DNA from 2 places in the Bradyrhizobium sp. WSM2793 genome. Region 2 is predicted to be linked to the other one. Evidence: riboswitches for the same ligand, from Rfam matches in the RefSeq annotation. Region 2 holds a riboswitch; the other holds the start of a gene.

Region 1 (7,786 bases), on a different contig from region 2:
GAAGCCGGAAGCGATCGCCACCAGACGGCAGGATGCTGAGAGCCATGGTTGAATCTCCTTCTTTCGAATTCTAGTCCATTTAGGGGCGCGTGACGAAAATCAGAACGTTGCGCCGGCCTTGAGCAGATAGGTGCGGCCGGGCAGCGGATAGGCGCTGAAGCGGCCGTCCGTGAAGGTGCTCGCGATGGCGTAGTCGTAGTAGAGCGCATTCAGCACATTGTTGACGCTGAGGGACCAGAAGTAGCGCTCAACCTGGCCGCTGAGCTTGAGATCGATCGTGCCGTTGGCGGGAATCGGCTTTTGGGTGCCCGCCTGGTCGTTGTCCATGCGTCGCTCGCTCCAGAAGCGCGCGGTGGCATCGAGCACCACGTAATTCTGCCAGATGTTCCAGGTGATGCCCGCACTCGCCGTGTAGCGCGACACCAGCGGCACGTCGTTGCCGGCCCAGATGCCTTCGCGGAAGACCGCGCGGGTATAGGCCACGCCGGAGCGCAGCAGCAGGGCATCGTTGACGCGATAGGACAGGCTGGTCTCCGAGCCGTAGCGGCGGGTCGGATCGAGATTGGTGTTGTAGAACAGGACCGGATTGAAATGGACCTCGTTGGTGAGATCCATCAGATAGAGACTGCTCTGCAGCTGCAACCCGCCGCCCTTGATGCGAACACCGCCCTCAATATCCCAAGAGGTCTGGGTCTTGAGCTGGAACGTTTGCGGGATCGCAGCGAAGGTAAAGGGATCGAAGGAAGGCCCCGAGGACAGGCGCTCGTCGACATCAGGCGTGCGGAACGCGCGCGCAATGCGGCCGAACAGCGAGACCTGGTCGTTGAGGCGATGCTCGGCCCCGAGATGCAGCGCATATTGGGTCTCGTTGCTCGTCAGCGGCAGCGCGCCGATGTCGGCGTTGAAGGGAGCTGCCGGGTCGAAATTGTCGCGTGCCGCAAGTCTGACGTTCTGCACCCGCGCGCCGTAGGAGATGTCGGTCGCGGGCGCGATTCCCAATGTGTGCTGGACATAACCCGCAATCGTCTGCTGCCTGAGGTCGTAATTGTGCCAGGGGGAGAGCCCCTGCCCCGGGCCGCGGTTCTGCTCAAAGCTCGCATCGTAATAGTCGATGCCGGTCAGGAGCTGCGACGGCATGCCGAGGAGCAGGCTCTTCACGCTGAGCCGCGGCGTGATCGACCAATTCGTCAGATGGGAACCGACATAGGTCGACGTGAAGAACGCCGGAACCGGCGTCGGGGTGGAAAAGAACGCACTCTGCTGCTTCTTGTCGCGCACGCCGCCGTCGACAATGAGATCGACGCCGTTGACCAGGGTCTTGGTGAAGCCCGCGGTCGCGCCAAAACCCTGCTGGTTGGCGTGGTTGAACGGCGTGCTGGTCCCTCGCCGGTTGGCCCTGAGCTCGTCGAGGCCGATGGAGGGATCGACGGTGCGGCCGCCCGGCAGTCGCAGCTCCTGATTGTCGCCGGTGACGGTGAGAAAAGCACTCAGGCCCGGCGTCGTGTAATTGAGATTGCCGACGCCGTTCTGCTGCGAATTGCGATTGTTATCGCGGTAGCCATCGGTCCTGACCGTATTGCCGTAGAACGAGGTCGACCACGGACCGGAATTGAGCGAGGTCAAGACATTGCCAAGCCTGGTGTTGAACGAGCCGAAGCCGGCCTCGATGCGCGCGGTTACGGGCGGTCCGCCGGCGCCATTTTTGGTAACGATGTTGATCACACCGCCGACCGCGTTGTCGCCGTAGAGCACCGCCCCGGAATTGCCCCGCGTGACCTCGATGCGTTCGATCGAATTGAGCGGGATGGTGGAGAGGTCCACCTGCGCCATGTCGACGTCGTTCAACCGTCGTCCGTTGACCAGCACCAGCGTGTTGGCGGTGGCAAAGGCGCCGAAGCCACGCAGGTCCACGCTGGTCTTGGCGCCGATCTGGCCGCCATAGAGCGTCGTGATCTGGGCCCCCGGCGTCTGCGTCGCGATGATCTCGGCAAGCGTCTGCGATGGCGAATGCGCGATATCCGCGGCCGTGATGACGGTCGTGGCGGCCCCGACGATGCCGCCGTTGCCGGCGGCAGCCTTACCGCCGGAGCCGGATGAGCCGGCGCCATTGCCTGCCGGCGCGACATTCGTCCTCGCCCGCTGCCGAGTCGCCTCGCCGTCACCGGTCGCCCTCGCCCGCGTGCGGTTGTGATCGTCGGGCTGCGTCACTTCGATCGGCGGCAATTGCTCGGCAAGCGCGTGCTGGGCGAAGGCGGAGGACAGATCGAGCGAATGGAAGGAAACGGATGCGAGCAGGCCGGCGGCAAGGCGCCTGGCGGCAGAGACGAGACGGGACACAATTGTAACCTCGGTATGACGTCAGTGGCACGTCACAGCGAACGAGGTTTCACGGCAGAGCGATGGATTGCTCCGGTGAAGCTAATGTCTGTACTCCCCGACCGACATCTTCGCGTGTGACCACGGCTGACGGCAGGTCTCCTGGCTCGCGGGTCGTGACCTTGCGTCGCCTTCCCAGGACCGAGTTTCCCAGTGGCATGAGACGAAAGATTCACCGCTTACAGTTGCGGGGGCAGCCGTGGCGTTGAGACAGATCCCTGCGTTGGGACAATCCCGCACCACATTCCCTTTTGATCTCCCTGAGGAGAACCGTCGCCGATCATTTACGAGCCGTTGGCCCCGGGAGTCAATCGACCGGTGGATGCCGGGCGCTCAGGTCCGCCCTCGCACACGTTGCGCCTGGGCCCAGGCGACAGCGACGTCGTGCGGCGGAACATCGACGCGCTTGATCGGGGTCAATTCGCCGGAGGCCGAGACGATGGCGGTCTCCTCGCGACGACAGCGCGTGCAGACAAAGCGGACCTCGTGCGGGGACGCCGACCAGCTCGACCGCTTCACATTGGCCGCCATCGGCCAGGCATCACAATGCGAGCACGACACCAGAAATCGACCGGGATCGAGCATACCCATTTCCATCGGACTCCGCGTCCTGCCCACCTGCTTCAATGATTAACCCAAGTGAATCGTTCCGGTGCCCCAGCACCGCCGCTGGGTGCGCCGGAGAAAGCGGTGGTCTCAGCGCGCGCCCTTGAGGGTGCAGGAGGTGGTGCAGGTGACCGTGGTGCCGCGATCGCACGATTTGCACGCACTGACGCACTGGTTCATGTCGCGGGGATTGTAGCTGTAGTTCCGCATCGGGCAGGTCGGCGTCGAGCCGGTGATATCCTGCTCCTGGTCGCAGGCCGCCGTCATGAGCGCGACTATGATCACGGCAACGAGGCGCATGTGATTGCCCTGTCAAGCATGGCAAATGACACTCGCGAGGTGCGCTGCATTGCAGCGAACCCCGGCCTTTCCACCACGAGCGATCGCTCGCGACGTCAAGGATGCGCGCCAAACCTTAAGAACGGATTGCAGCCCGCGTCAGGCCGCAGCCTTGGTCGCGATCGCCTGCCGCATGTCCACCGCCAGCTGACGGTACTGTTCCGAGAGTTTCAGATAGAACTCGCGCTTGGTGCTGTCGGTGGCGAGCTTGGCGATCAGCTCGCATTCGGCGGTGAGCGTCTCGAACCGTTCCAGCCTGTCCTGAAGTTCCGTCATCGGCGTGTCCCCGTCAAACGCCTCAAGGACATCCAACCTAAGCCCGGGAAATAGGTCACGGCGAACATCGTTATCGAGTAGAAACGTTTTTTCCGGACAGCGCGGGCCGGCCCAACAAAACGGCTATTTCTGCTCCAGCCGCCAGGCGCCGTCCCACCCCTGCTCCGGCGGCTTCGCCTCGAATTGCGCGATGCGGCCGAGCATCGTGCGCGAGGGGCCGTCGCCGGGGACGGCTTCGAGCGCGGCGTTGAAGGCGGCGCGCGCCTCGTCGAAGCGGCGGGCCCGATAGGCCGCGAGCGCTTCGGCATAATGCGTGCGCAGGCTGTCCTGCGCGGCGGTGAGCGCGCCCACCCGCGCCATCACCTCGAAGATCGGCTGCGGCGCGCTCTGGCCGGCGACCGCCAGACGATCGATCTCGCGCAGCTCGAGCCGCGCTCCGATCGCATCAGCAGTTGCCTGCGAGATCAGGATGCGGGTGCCGTAGACCTTGTTGACGGCCTCCAGCCGCGACGCCAGGTTCACGGCATCGCCCATCACGGTGAAGCTCATCATCAGCTCGGAGCCGATGCTGCCGGTCAGGACCTCGCCGGTGGCGATGCCGATCCGCAGGTCACACGGCGCCGGCATGGCGCGGATGCCGAGCAGGTCGGGCAGCTGCTTCTGCAGCGCGGGCACCTGGTCGACCATCTCGGTTGCGGCGATACCGGCCAGGAGCGCCTGCTCGTCCTCCTCGATGAAGGGCGGGCCCCAATAGGACATGATGGCGTCGCCGATATATTTGTCGATGATGCCGCGATTGCTCCTGATCGGTCCGGACATCACCGTGAAATAGTGGTTCATCACCCTGACGAGGCCGCGCGGGGTCATGCCCTCGCTCATCGAGGTGAAGCCGCTCATGTCGCAGAACATGATGGTCATGACCCGGCGCTCGCCGTCGATCGCGACCTCGGGCCGGTCGATCAGCCCCTGCACCACCTTGGGATCGATGTAGCGGCCAAAGGTCTCGCGGATGCGCTCGTTGTGCCTGAGCTGCTCGGTCATGCGGTTGAAGGCCGCGGCTAGCTCGCCGATCTCGTCCTGCGTGGACACGGTGATGGTCTTGTCGAAGCGGCCGGCCTCGACCTCGCGGGTGCCGGCGAGCAGCAGCCGCACCGGGCGCGTGATGCCGCTGGACACCAGGAGCGCAAAGGCAAAGCCGACGATCGCCGCGAGCAACGTCACGATGCCCGAGACGATGATCGCCTGGTGCTGATGGCCGATCACCTGCGACGTGCTGGCGAAGACCTGCTTGAGCATGTCGGCCCGGATCGCATCGATCTTCTGGTTGAACTGGTCGCGCAGCGCGTCGATATGCTCGAGGGTGCCGCGCGCTTCCGCCATCTGCTGTGCGTCGATCTGGTTGAGGAGCCTCGCGTGGCTCTCCTTCTGATCGCGGCGCAGCTCGCCGACGGCGGTCTCGATACGGGTCTCGATCCGGGCCAGCGCGGCATTGTCGGACGGCGTGCGAGGGTCGTCTATGATCGCGTTGATCAGCTTGCGCGCGCGCTCGGCCTCCTCCTCGATCTTGCGGTCGGCGTCCTCGAACTCGCGAAGGCGCGCCGCATAGGCCTCCTCGTCCGAGGACGCCTGCATCTTCATCATGATCATCCGCCGCAGCGCCACCGATCGCTCCAGCGAGCGGATGTTGGCGCGCGCGAGATCGCCATAGGCCGGGATGTAGCGGTTGGTGAGCTCGTCGAGCAGGACGCCGACCTGGCTCGACATCACCATCGACAGGATCGAGGTGACCAGCATCAGGACGATCAATCCGAGGGCGATACCGACGATCTTGCGCCTGATCGACTGGTTGAAAATCGGCATAGCTGCAGGGACAAAGGCCAAAGGGACGGAGCAAGGGAACTCCATACACCGGATCTGGCTGCGGGAACACGCGCAATCTGGTTCCTCCTGGCGCCCTGAACCAAGCCTGACCGTCGCAGGCCCGGATCGTTAACAAAGGTTAAAGAAGCTGACCTTTGCTCCCCAGCCGAAGTTCCCTGGTCACATCCGTATTTTGCCGCATTGTTGCGACAGCGTGAGGAATGCGAAACGATGCCGTGGCATCGTTCTCGATGTCGTTGATTCTCAAGCCGCATGTCGTCGCGGACCTTGGTTTGTAGTGGTTTCGCAGGGGGACCATGGGATGAACCAGTGCCTACGCTCGCTCGCGTGTCTCGTTGCCGTGGCCGCAATGGCCCTCCTTCCGACCGAGCTGGCGGCCAAGAGCAGCCACAAATCGTCCGCGCCGAAGAAGTCGCATGAGGCGAAAGCCGGCAAGCAGCGTCATGCCGCGGTGAAATCGCGCCATGGCAAGCATGCCGAGGCCAAGCGCAAGTCGAAGAAGACCGGCGACGATCCGCCCGAGAAGCCGGCCGCCCCGCCGCTCACCGGGGACCTCGCCGCGCTGAAGGATGCGATCGACCTCGCGCGCAAGGGCAAGACGGATGATGCGAGCGCGGCGCGCGACCGCATCGCTGATCCCGCCGGACAGAAGCTCGCCGACTGGTTCATGCTGCGCCATTCCGAGAGCACCGCCAATTTCAAGCGTTATGCCGCCTTCCTCGCCGCCAATCCGGGTTGGCCGAGCAGCGCCCTGCTTCGCCGCCGCGCCGAGGCGCGGCTGTGGCAGGAGAAGGCCGACGCGGCCACCGTGCACAAATTCACCATGGACCGCCCGACCAGCGCCAAGGGCAAGTTCGCCCTCGCCCGCGTGCTGCTCGCTGAAGGCGACGCCGACAGGGCCGCGCGGCTCGTGCGCGAGGCCTGGCGCACCGACGAATTGTCCGAGCGGAGCGAGGAGGATTCCTACGAGGCGTTCCGCGATCTGCTCAACTCCGAGGATCATCGCGCCCGCATGGACAAGCGGCTCGGCGCCAAGGACTATGCGGCTGCGCGGCGCGCCGCGAAACGGCTCGGCGAGGATGAGCTCGCGATCGTCAAGGCCTGCGCCGCCGTCACCGGCAAGGCCAGCAAGGCCAAGGATTATCTCGAGGACGTACCGACTGAAGCGCGCCGCGATCTCGGCTATGTGCTGTGCTGCGCCCAATGGCACCTCCAGAAGGATCGCATCGACGACGCCGCCGAGGTGATCCTGGCCGCCGCGCCCGACACTATGGCCGCGCAGGACACCGACGCCTGGTGGCGCGAGCGTCGCATGCTCGCGCGCAAGCTGCTCGACCAGGGCAAGTTCAAAACGGCGTATGACGTGGTGCGTACCGCCGCGGTGCCCGAGAAGGAAGTCTACCGCGTCGACTATCATTTCATGTGCGGCTGGATCGCTCTGCGCTTCCTGAATGATCCCCAGGCGGCCATGGTGCACTTCGCCGCCATCGATGCAGGCTCGGCCAATCCGATCGCGCTGTCGCGTGCCCATTACTGGCGCGGCCGTGCCGCCGAGGCGATGGGTGCTGTGGCCGATGCTCGCATGAGCTACCGGGCGGCCGCGCGCTATCCGACCGCCTATTACGGCCAGCTTGCGCGCGCAAAGCTCGGCCTCGATCGCATCGAGCTGCGACCGCCCTCGCCCGTGCTGGCCGCGCTCGACACTCCGCCCGCAGACGAGCGCGTGCGCGCTGCCGACATGCTCTACGGCATCGGCGAGCGCGACACGGTGTTCTATTACGCCGAGGATTTCGCCAAGGAGAGCACCGACGTCGCGGCCCTCGAGGGGCTCGGCGAACTCGCCGGACAGCGCCGCGATGCGCGCGTGATGCTGGAGGTCGGCAAGTCGGCGCTGGCGCGCGGGCTCGCGCTCGACCATTACGCTTTTCCGACCATCGGCATCCCCGAGCACCAGCAGGTCGCGCCCGCGATCGAGACCAGCGTGATCTATTCGGTGGCGCGCACCGAAAGCTCGTTCGACCAGCGCGACAAGTCGCCGGCCAATGCGGTCGGGCTGATGCAGGTGACACCTGAAGCCGGCCGCGACACCGCCAAGCGCTTCGGCCTGACCTACGACTGGGACAAGATGGTCTCAGATCCCGTCTACAACACGCAAATGGGCGCGGCCGAGCTCAGCGCGCTCCTGTCGGAATATCGCGGCAACCAGATCATGACGTTTGCCGGCTACAATGCCGGCCGCGGCCGCGTGCGCGAATGGGTGCAGGCCCGCGGCGACCCCAGGGATCCCAAGGTCGATCCGGTCGACTGG
Region 2 (7,786 bases):
TCAACGATATAGGCGAGCCCTTTCTGGTCACGACGGGGCGGCGTTTGCGCGAAGGCGGCTGGCCGGCAGGGGTGGATACCGTTGTTGTAATGCTCGACGGCGGCACGGCATTCCAGTCGCTTGATCCAGCCGGGATTCAAATCTATTGGGGCGCCTATCTCGGCATGCCCGATCAGATCGTCATGTCCGGCGTGCTCGCCGAGGTTGGCCCGCGCATCGTCGCGGCGCGGCAGGAAGCGCGCGAGCGGCATGGCTGGATCATGGACAGCTACATTCTCAAGCGCAGGCCGTAAGCGAGGCAGCATGCTCCCCGAATGGGTCACCCGAAATTGCCCCGATGTCTCCGCCGTGCATCGCGAGGCGGCGATCGCACGGCAGGCGCAACTGACAAAGCCGACCGGTGCACTTGGCCGGCTGGAGCAGCTCGCGATCGAGCTTGCGGGCCTGCAGGCGACCGAACAGCCGCGTGCCGCACGGGTGCCGATCATCGTCTTCGCCGGCGACCACGGCATCGTCGCGCAGGGCGTCTCGGCCTATCCGCAAGCCGTGACCATCGCGATGATGGCGAACTTTGCCTCCGGCGGCGCCGCGATCTCGGTGCTGGCGCGCGAGCTTGGCTCGAGCCTGGAGGTGGTCGACGCCGGCACGCTGGCAACAGAGGCGATGGCGGGTGTCATCTCCGACAAGCCGCGCCATGGCACGCGCGATTTCAGCGTCGAAGCCGCGCTCGCACCCGCCGAGCTGGCGTATGCGTTCGAGGCCGGCCAGCGCGCGGTTGCGCGCGCGCAAGCCAATCAGCCCGATCTCTTGATCTTCGGCGAGATGGGGATCGGCAACACCACCACGTCGGCGGCGATCGCGGCGGGCCTGCTCGGCATCAGCGCCGAAGAGATCGCGGGCAGCGGCACCGGCGTCGATGCGGCCGGCCGCGCACATAAGGCCCGCGTGATCGACGCGGCGATCGCGCGTCACGGCGTTGGCGGCGCCTCGCCCGAAAAAATCCTGTGTGCCGTCGGCGGCCTGGAGATCGCGGCGATCTCAGGTGCGATCATTGCGGCGGCGCAGCGCCGTATTCCCGTATTGATCGATGGCTTCATCGTATCGGTGGCGGCGCTCGCAGCAGTACGGCTCAATCCGTCGTGCCGGCCGTTCCTACTGCCGTCGCATCAATCGGCGGAGCAGGGGCATCGGCTGGTGTTGCGCGCGCTGAACGTGCAGCCGTTGATCAGCCTCGATCTCAGGCTCGGCGAGGGATCGGGTGCCGCCATCGCGCTGCCGCTGGTGCGGCTCGCCTGTAGCCTTCACAACGGCATGGCGACGTTCGCGCAGGCCAATGTGCCTGACAGACCTAACTGATCGGCTGATTGACGGAGACGACGCGCCAGCCGGCCGCAAGGCGATCGATCCGGGTCAGCGACAGCGGATCGACCACGAAGCGCAAGGCGGCCTGCGGCGTCAGATCCAGCGCGATGCAGAGCGCGGCGCGGATGGTGCCGGAATGCACGACGAGCGTGGCCGATCCGGCTGCGATCCGCGACAGGCCCAGCCGGACACGCGCGACCTGATCCGCAAAGCTCTCGCCGCCCGGCGGCCGTCCGCCAGCCGGATCGCTCCAGAACTGCGCGTAAGCCTCGCCGCGGGTCGCCTCGAGTTGGTCATGGCGATGGCCGGTCCAGTCACCAAAATCCTGCTCGCGGAATTCACTGACCAGCTTCGGTTCGAGTCCCAGCGCGCGTGCCGTCTCGACCGTGCGCCGCGACGGGCTTGCGTAGCTGGCGGCATCCCTCGGCAGGCGCCGTCGCACGGCGTCCAGTTGCACGCGATCGCTGAGATCGGCCGGCGCGTCGACGGCATGGATGGTGCCTGTGACGCTCGCGACGGGCGCGTGCCGTATCAACCAGAGGAAAGTCTCGCCTTCCATGCTCATCTCCAAGGAAGTTGGTCGTTGTGGCCATAACGCCGCAACTGGCACATTGACTCTGTTGTGATGGTAATCCTAGATGCTAGCGACGGTTTCCCCGAGAGGGGATGAAAAGGGAATACGGTGCGGGGACATTGTCCCCAACGCCGTGGCTGCCCCCGCAACTGTGAGCGGATAATCCTTCGTCAGAAGCCACTGGGTCCTCGGTCCCGGGAAGGCGACGAAGTGGTGATGACCCGCGAGCCAGGAGACCTGCCGTCAGCCGTGGTCACACGCGAAGATGTCGGTCGGGGAGTACAGACATTCGGCTTCATCGGACGGCTGAAGGGCCAAAAGATGAGACCTCGTTCGCTGTGACGTGCCACTGACGTCATACCGAGGTCCGAAAACCGTGTCTTCCATCCGTATCGTACGACCGCGAAAATTCCTGCTCGCATCCGCCGCGCTCACATCCCTTGCCGCTCTCGATCAGCCCACTGCGCTGGCGCAGCAGGCCCGCGAACCTCTGCCGCCCGTCGAAGTATCGCCGGCCCAATCCCGCCAGCAGGCCAAGCCTGCCGGCCGGGAGGCGCAGAGCACGCGCAGGGCAGCAGCGCGCAGGCCGGCGGCCGCGGCAGCGATGCCGAAACCCGTCGTGCCGGCTACGGCACCCCCGACGCCGCTCAACAGCAACGCCGTGGCCGAAAGCGCTTCGCGGCTCGGCCTGACGGTGCGACAGACGCCCGCGACCGTCGAGGTGATCTCCGCCGAGACCATGCGCGAGCAGGGCTATCGCACTGTGTCCGACGTGGCCCAGGGCGCGGTCGGCGTCACCGCCGGCGATAATCCGGCCGAACCTTCCGCCTTCTCGATGCGCGGCTTCACCAACAGCCAGATCAACACGCTCTACAACGGCATCAAGATCGGCCCGCAGAACATGACCTCGCGGATCATGGACACCGCCAATCTGGAAGCCGTGGAATTCCTGAAGGGCCCGGCCTCGCTGATCTCGGGTGAAGGCGCCGCCGGCGGCGCGATCAATTTTGTGACCAAGCAGCCGCATACGGGACCGATCCGGAACGAAGCTGATTTCTCCTGGGATTCGCTGAATTCGTTCCGCGCGCATTACGGCTCGGGCGGCAGCACCAACGTCCAAGGCCTCGACTATCGCTTCGACATCAGCCGTTCCGCACTCAACGGCTTTGCCGACGACACCAATACCAAGATGCTCGATGTGTCCGGCCAGCTCAATTACCGCATCTCCGACAGTCTCAAGATCTGGGGCGCGATCGAATATCGCGAGGACCGCTCGAAAGCCTATTGGGGCGCGCCGCTGGTGCCTATCGCCTTCAGCGGCTCGCATGCGACGTCGGGGATCGTCTCCGGCAACTACTTCAACAGGACCGACCTGGGCGCGGTCACGATCGACGACCGCACCTTCAACACCAACTACAACGTCCTCGACAACCGCAACGTCGCGCAGGAGGTGTGGCTGCGCGGCGGCTTCGAGCTGAAGCTGGCGCCGGACCTGACGCTGAAGAGTCAAGCCTATGGCTACGGCGCGGAGCGTACCTGGTTCAACAACGAGATCGAGGCGTTCGATTCCACCAACAACCAGGTGTATCGCGAGCGCTTCTATGTCGCGCACAGCCAGCGCCTCGTCGGCAACATCACCGATTTGATCTGGGACGCTGATATCGCCGGTTTCGACAATCGGCTGGTCACGACGCTGTCGTCGAGCTATCTCGATTTCGTCAGGCCGGGCGCGGCAAACTTCCCGAACGATTATGTCTCGCTGGTCGATCCGAACCGCGGCTTTTACGGCCTGCTGACGACGCAGCAGCAGACCGCGCGGATCGACAACGAGGCGCTGTCGTTCGAGGACCGGCTGAAGCTGACGCGGACCTTCGCGCTGATCGGCGGCCTGCGCGTCGAGCATATCGGGCTCGACCGCAATTCGACCGATTCCGCCGGGCTTGTGAGAGCCGGCTTTCCGTTCACGAAAGACTGGGCGCCGGTGACGGGCCGCATCGGTTACACCTGGGAGGCCGTGCCCGGCCTGACCTTCTTCAGCCAGTACGCAACCGGCGCCGACGTCGCCGCGAACACCAGCTTCCTGCTGTTGCCGACCCAGCCGCTCGATCTGACGACCTCGCGTACCTACGAGACCGGCGTCAAGCACCTGTTCTGGGACAACAGGGCGGAGTGGTCGTTCTCGGCCTACGACATCGTGCGCAAGAACGTCTATGCAGCGGCGGGCGGCATGGCGCTCAACATCGCCGGGCGCCAGGAATCGAAGGGCGTCGAGCTTGCCGCTTCGGTTCGTCCGATCGATCCGCTGCGCCTGTGGGGCAACATCGCCTATGTCGATGCCCGCTATGCCGACTACAATTTCGCCGGCGGCTCGTTCTCCGGCAATACGCCGCCGAACGTGCCGCGCATTGTGGCGAATGCTGGCGCGTCCTGGCGCTTCTTCACGCCCTGGCCGGTAGAGCTCGGCATCACTGGCCGCCATGTCGGCGACCGCTACAACACCGATGCCAATGTCGTGACGATGAAGGCGTATACCGTCGCCGACGTCTACGCCTTCGTCGATATCCCCAAGACGGTGTTCAGCGCGGTCGACCAGGCACGCCTGACCTTCCGCGTCCGCAACATCACCGATAAGCGCTATGCGATCTGGGGCGATCCGTTCTATCCCGACCAGATCCTGCTCGGCGCGCCCAGGACCTACGAGCTCTCGGCCGCGTTCAAATGGTAGGATCATGAACGCATGATGGGCGCGATCGTCCTTACGCATCGCTGGCTCGGGATCGCGTTCTGCCTGCTGTTCGCGATGTGGTTCGCGACGGGGATCGTGATGCACTTCGTGCCGTTTCCGTCGCTGACGGAAGCGGAACGGTTTGCCGGCCTGGCGCCGGTGGATCGCGAAGCGGCGAGGATCCCGGTTGCGGCGGCGGTCGCTGTGAGCGGGGTCGTGGACGCCGTGCGCGTTCGGCTGATCCAGCGGAGCGATGCAGCGGTCTACATCGTGTCGGGATCATCGCGCGTGCGCGCGGTCCGTGCCTCCGACGGAGCGGATGCGTCGGTCGCAATGGCCGATACCGCGCTTGCCATCGCGCGGGAGCACGCGCGCAATCGCGGGCTCGATGCCGTGCAGGCCGCGGTCGTTGCCCGTTCGGACTATGATCAGTGGAGCGTTCCGAACGGCTTCGATCGCCACCGGCCGCTGTTTCGCGTGGCGCTCGGCGATGCTGCCGGGACGGAAGTCTATGTCTCCTCGCCCACCGGCGAGATCGTCCTGGATACGACGCGGCGCGAGCGGGGCTGGAATTGGGCCGGCAGTGTGCTGCACTGGATTTATCCGACGGTCCTGAGAAGCAACTGGTCGCTGTGGGATCGCGTCGTCTGGACACTGTCATTGCTGGCCCTGATCGCGGCGATGCTTGGCGCTGTGCTCGGGATCGCTCGGGTGAAGCTGCGAGGGCGCCGGATGTCCTCGCCCTATCGTGGCTGGCACGCGTTGCACCACGTCATTGGCCTCGCGGCAACAATGTTCGTGCTGACATGGAGTCTCAGCGGCTGGCTCTCGATGGATCACGGCCGGCTGTTCTCGCGCGGACAATTGACCTTGGCCGAATCCGGCGTGATGAACGCGCCGCCTGATTGGGCGGCTGCCTCAGGGCTCGATCGGCAGCCGATATCGCCCTCGGCTCGGGAGATCGAATGGTTTGCCTTCAACGGCAACGTCTATCGCCGCGATCGGATGAGCCTTGACCATCAGGTCTTGATCAAGGCAGGGGACGCGTCCCGCGACGGACCAACGGAATTTCTGGACGTGCATGAGATCCAGAGTCTCGTGGCGCACCTTGCTGCCGGCTGCGGCGCCGCGTCCGTTCTTGCTGTCAACGACGACTACCCCGCGCAATCGGCTATTGCCGGTGCGCCCGTCTACCGTTCGCGCTGCGGCGACCTCTGGTTCGATATCGACGGTGCCGACGGCAGTGTGCTGCAAAGGCTGGATTCATCGCGGCGGGCCTATCGCTGGCTCTACAGCGCGCTCCACACGCTCGATTTTCCCCTTCTGGTGGCGCACCCGCGTCTGCGCGATACCATCATCGTCGGACTCTGTGCGTTGGGACTGGTGTTCTCCGTCACCGGGATCGCGATTGGCTGGCGGCGTCTGCGGCCCCGACCGACCCGTAGGTTCTGACCGAGGGCCGGCGGTTCCATCGGCTCTCTCTAATCCAAACCGGTCTTGCCCGGTGCCCAATAGGCTTTCGCCCTGATCCGCGATGATGCGACGCCGGCGGCCTTCAGGGTGCGGCCGACGCGCTGGATCGAGGGTGCCTTGCCGGTCAGGACGAACTGTGCGCCGTTTGCGGCAAGGCGCAGCAGCTCGGATTCTGCAGTTGCAAGATGGGTGTCATCGGCACTGCGTGCGATTAATCTGGCCTGGCCGAGGCCGATGGAGTCCAGCACCAGTCTCGACTCTGCGATATCGGTGGCCTCGAACAGATGGAGCGCGCCGCCAGCCTGCAGGCTGGCGCGCAACGCGGCCGCAAGGCCGAACGAGGTTTCATCGCCGAACAGAACGATGGGCGCTCCGAGGTCCGCGACGTCGAACGAGCGGCGTGGACCAAAGAACTGGCAGGCATCGCCCGCGTGCAAGCCGCTGACCCAGCGGCTGCCGGGGCCATCGCCATGTGCAAAGGCGAGGAGCCGCGTTCTGCCGTTGCCGGCGTCCCACGACATCGGCGTATAGGTGCGCGCGCTCAGGCCCGAGCCCATCGCGACCTGGATCTTCTCGCCGGCCGTCCAGGCGACGTTCTCCAGCGCTTCGCCTTCGAGCTCGACGAGCCGGAAACGCTGTGAGAGTGTCTCAACGCCGGTAACGTGTGCAGGACGCATCAGCCATCGCAGCAACATCCGCGTGAACCGTCCCTGCGGTGCCCGCGATGGCTCGGACGTCTGTGGCTCGTGAGCGGGCTCGTTCAAGTCTGGCTCCATCACAGAGTTCACCGCCGCGCCGATCATCGGGTCTTGATCGTGAATTCGTTGCCGCGTCCCGGCTCGAACGGCAGCGATAGTGAGAGGTAACCGTTCTCGGGATCGCGCACGTAGTCGATATAGCCCGAGGCTTCCTCGAGCGCGTTCTCGCCAACGATGAGCGCACCGCGCTTCAGGTGCGGCTCCAGCAGCCTGAGAATGGGAAGATAGAGAGTGAAAGCGCCATCGAGCATCACCATGTCGACCTCGCCGCCGAGGCCGAAGCTGAGCGTTTGGCGCGCATCGCCGTGTCTGAACTCGACGAGGTCGGCGAGCCCCGCGGCGGCAAGGTTCGCTTGCGCCCGCTCGATCTTGCCGGGTTCGAGATCGGTCCCGATCAGGCGGCCGCCACCGATGTCGCGCAGGCCCGCCGCCATGTAGATCGCGGAAATCCCCATCGAGGAGCCGAACTCGACGATGCGCTGTGCCTTGCAGGCACGGACGCACATGTAGAGGAAGCGTCCGAACCGCGGAGAGACGCTCAGGAAATTGTCCGCAAGTCCACGATAGACTTCGTTCAGATCACGGCTCTCGGCGGCGATGGTCTTGCTGATGATCTCATCGCGGCTGTTCGCTTCGTTCGCGAAGGTTTGCATCAGTTGCCCGTCGGCGACCTCCGCTTCCTGGTGAAGACGAAGGAGGACGTCGGCGACGACGCCCTTGCTGAGTGAATCCATGTCGGTCGGCTCCTTAGTGCGCCCGCCGGGCGCTTCGGAGCCTGGATACGAAATGGTCCCTCAGACCGCATTCCGCGAACGGGACAATCGATTGCGAATTCCGGTCAGTGTGCGCCGATGCGGCGTTCGGCCAGATATCGCGCCGGCGGCTTGCCCAGCG

What was found. A riboswitch is a leader RNA that binds a small molecule or an ion and turns the genes downstream of it on or off. The one in region 2 is predicted to bind cobalamin.
Region 1: another riboswitch for cobalamin. It lies ahead of A3AS_RS0125065 (TonB-dependent receptor); the one in region 2 lies ahead of A3AS_RS48125 (TonB-dependent siderophore receptor).

What each region holds. Positions count from the first base shown of each region.
Region 1 is NZ_KB902791.1:316,762-324,547, reverse strand. Features, by position in the region: gene A3AS_RS0125070 (hypothetical protein) at 1-46, opposite strand, end outside; gene A3AS_RS0125065 (TonB-dependent receptor) at 100-2,337, opposite strand; cobalamin riboswitch at 2,451-2,666, opposite strand; gene A3AS_RS0125060 (hypothetical protein) at 2,710-2,973, opposite strand; gene A3AS_RS0125055 (hypothetical protein) at 3,073-3,282, opposite strand; gene A3AS_RS48490 (hypothetical protein) at 3,421-3,597, opposite strand; gene A3AS_RS0125045 (adenylate/guanylate cyclase domain-containing protein) at 3,721-5,457, opposite strand; gene A3AS_RS0125040 (transglycosylase SLT domain-containing protein) at 5,780-7,786, shown strand, end outside.
Region 2 is NZ_KB902768.1:507,192-514,977, forward strand. Features, by position in the region: gene cobF (precorrin-6A synthase (deacetylating)) at 1-293, shown strand, start outside; gene cobT (nicotinate-nucleotide--dimethylbenzimidazole phosphoribosyltransferase) at 304-1,356, shown strand; gene A3AS_RS0102205 (histidine phosphatase family protein) at 1,349-1,921, opposite strand; cobalamin riboswitch at 1,994-2,196, shown strand; gene A3AS_RS48125 (TonB-dependent siderophore receptor) at 2,313-4,661, shown strand; gene A3AS_RS0102215 (PepSY domain-containing protein) at 4,674-6,113, shown strand; gene A3AS_RS0102220 (siderophore-interacting protein) at 6,143-6,937, opposite strand; gene A3AS_RS0102225 (O-methyltransferase) at 6,934-7,626, opposite strand; gene A3AS_RS0102230 (helix-turn-helix domain-containing protein) at 7,731-7,786, opposite strand, start outside.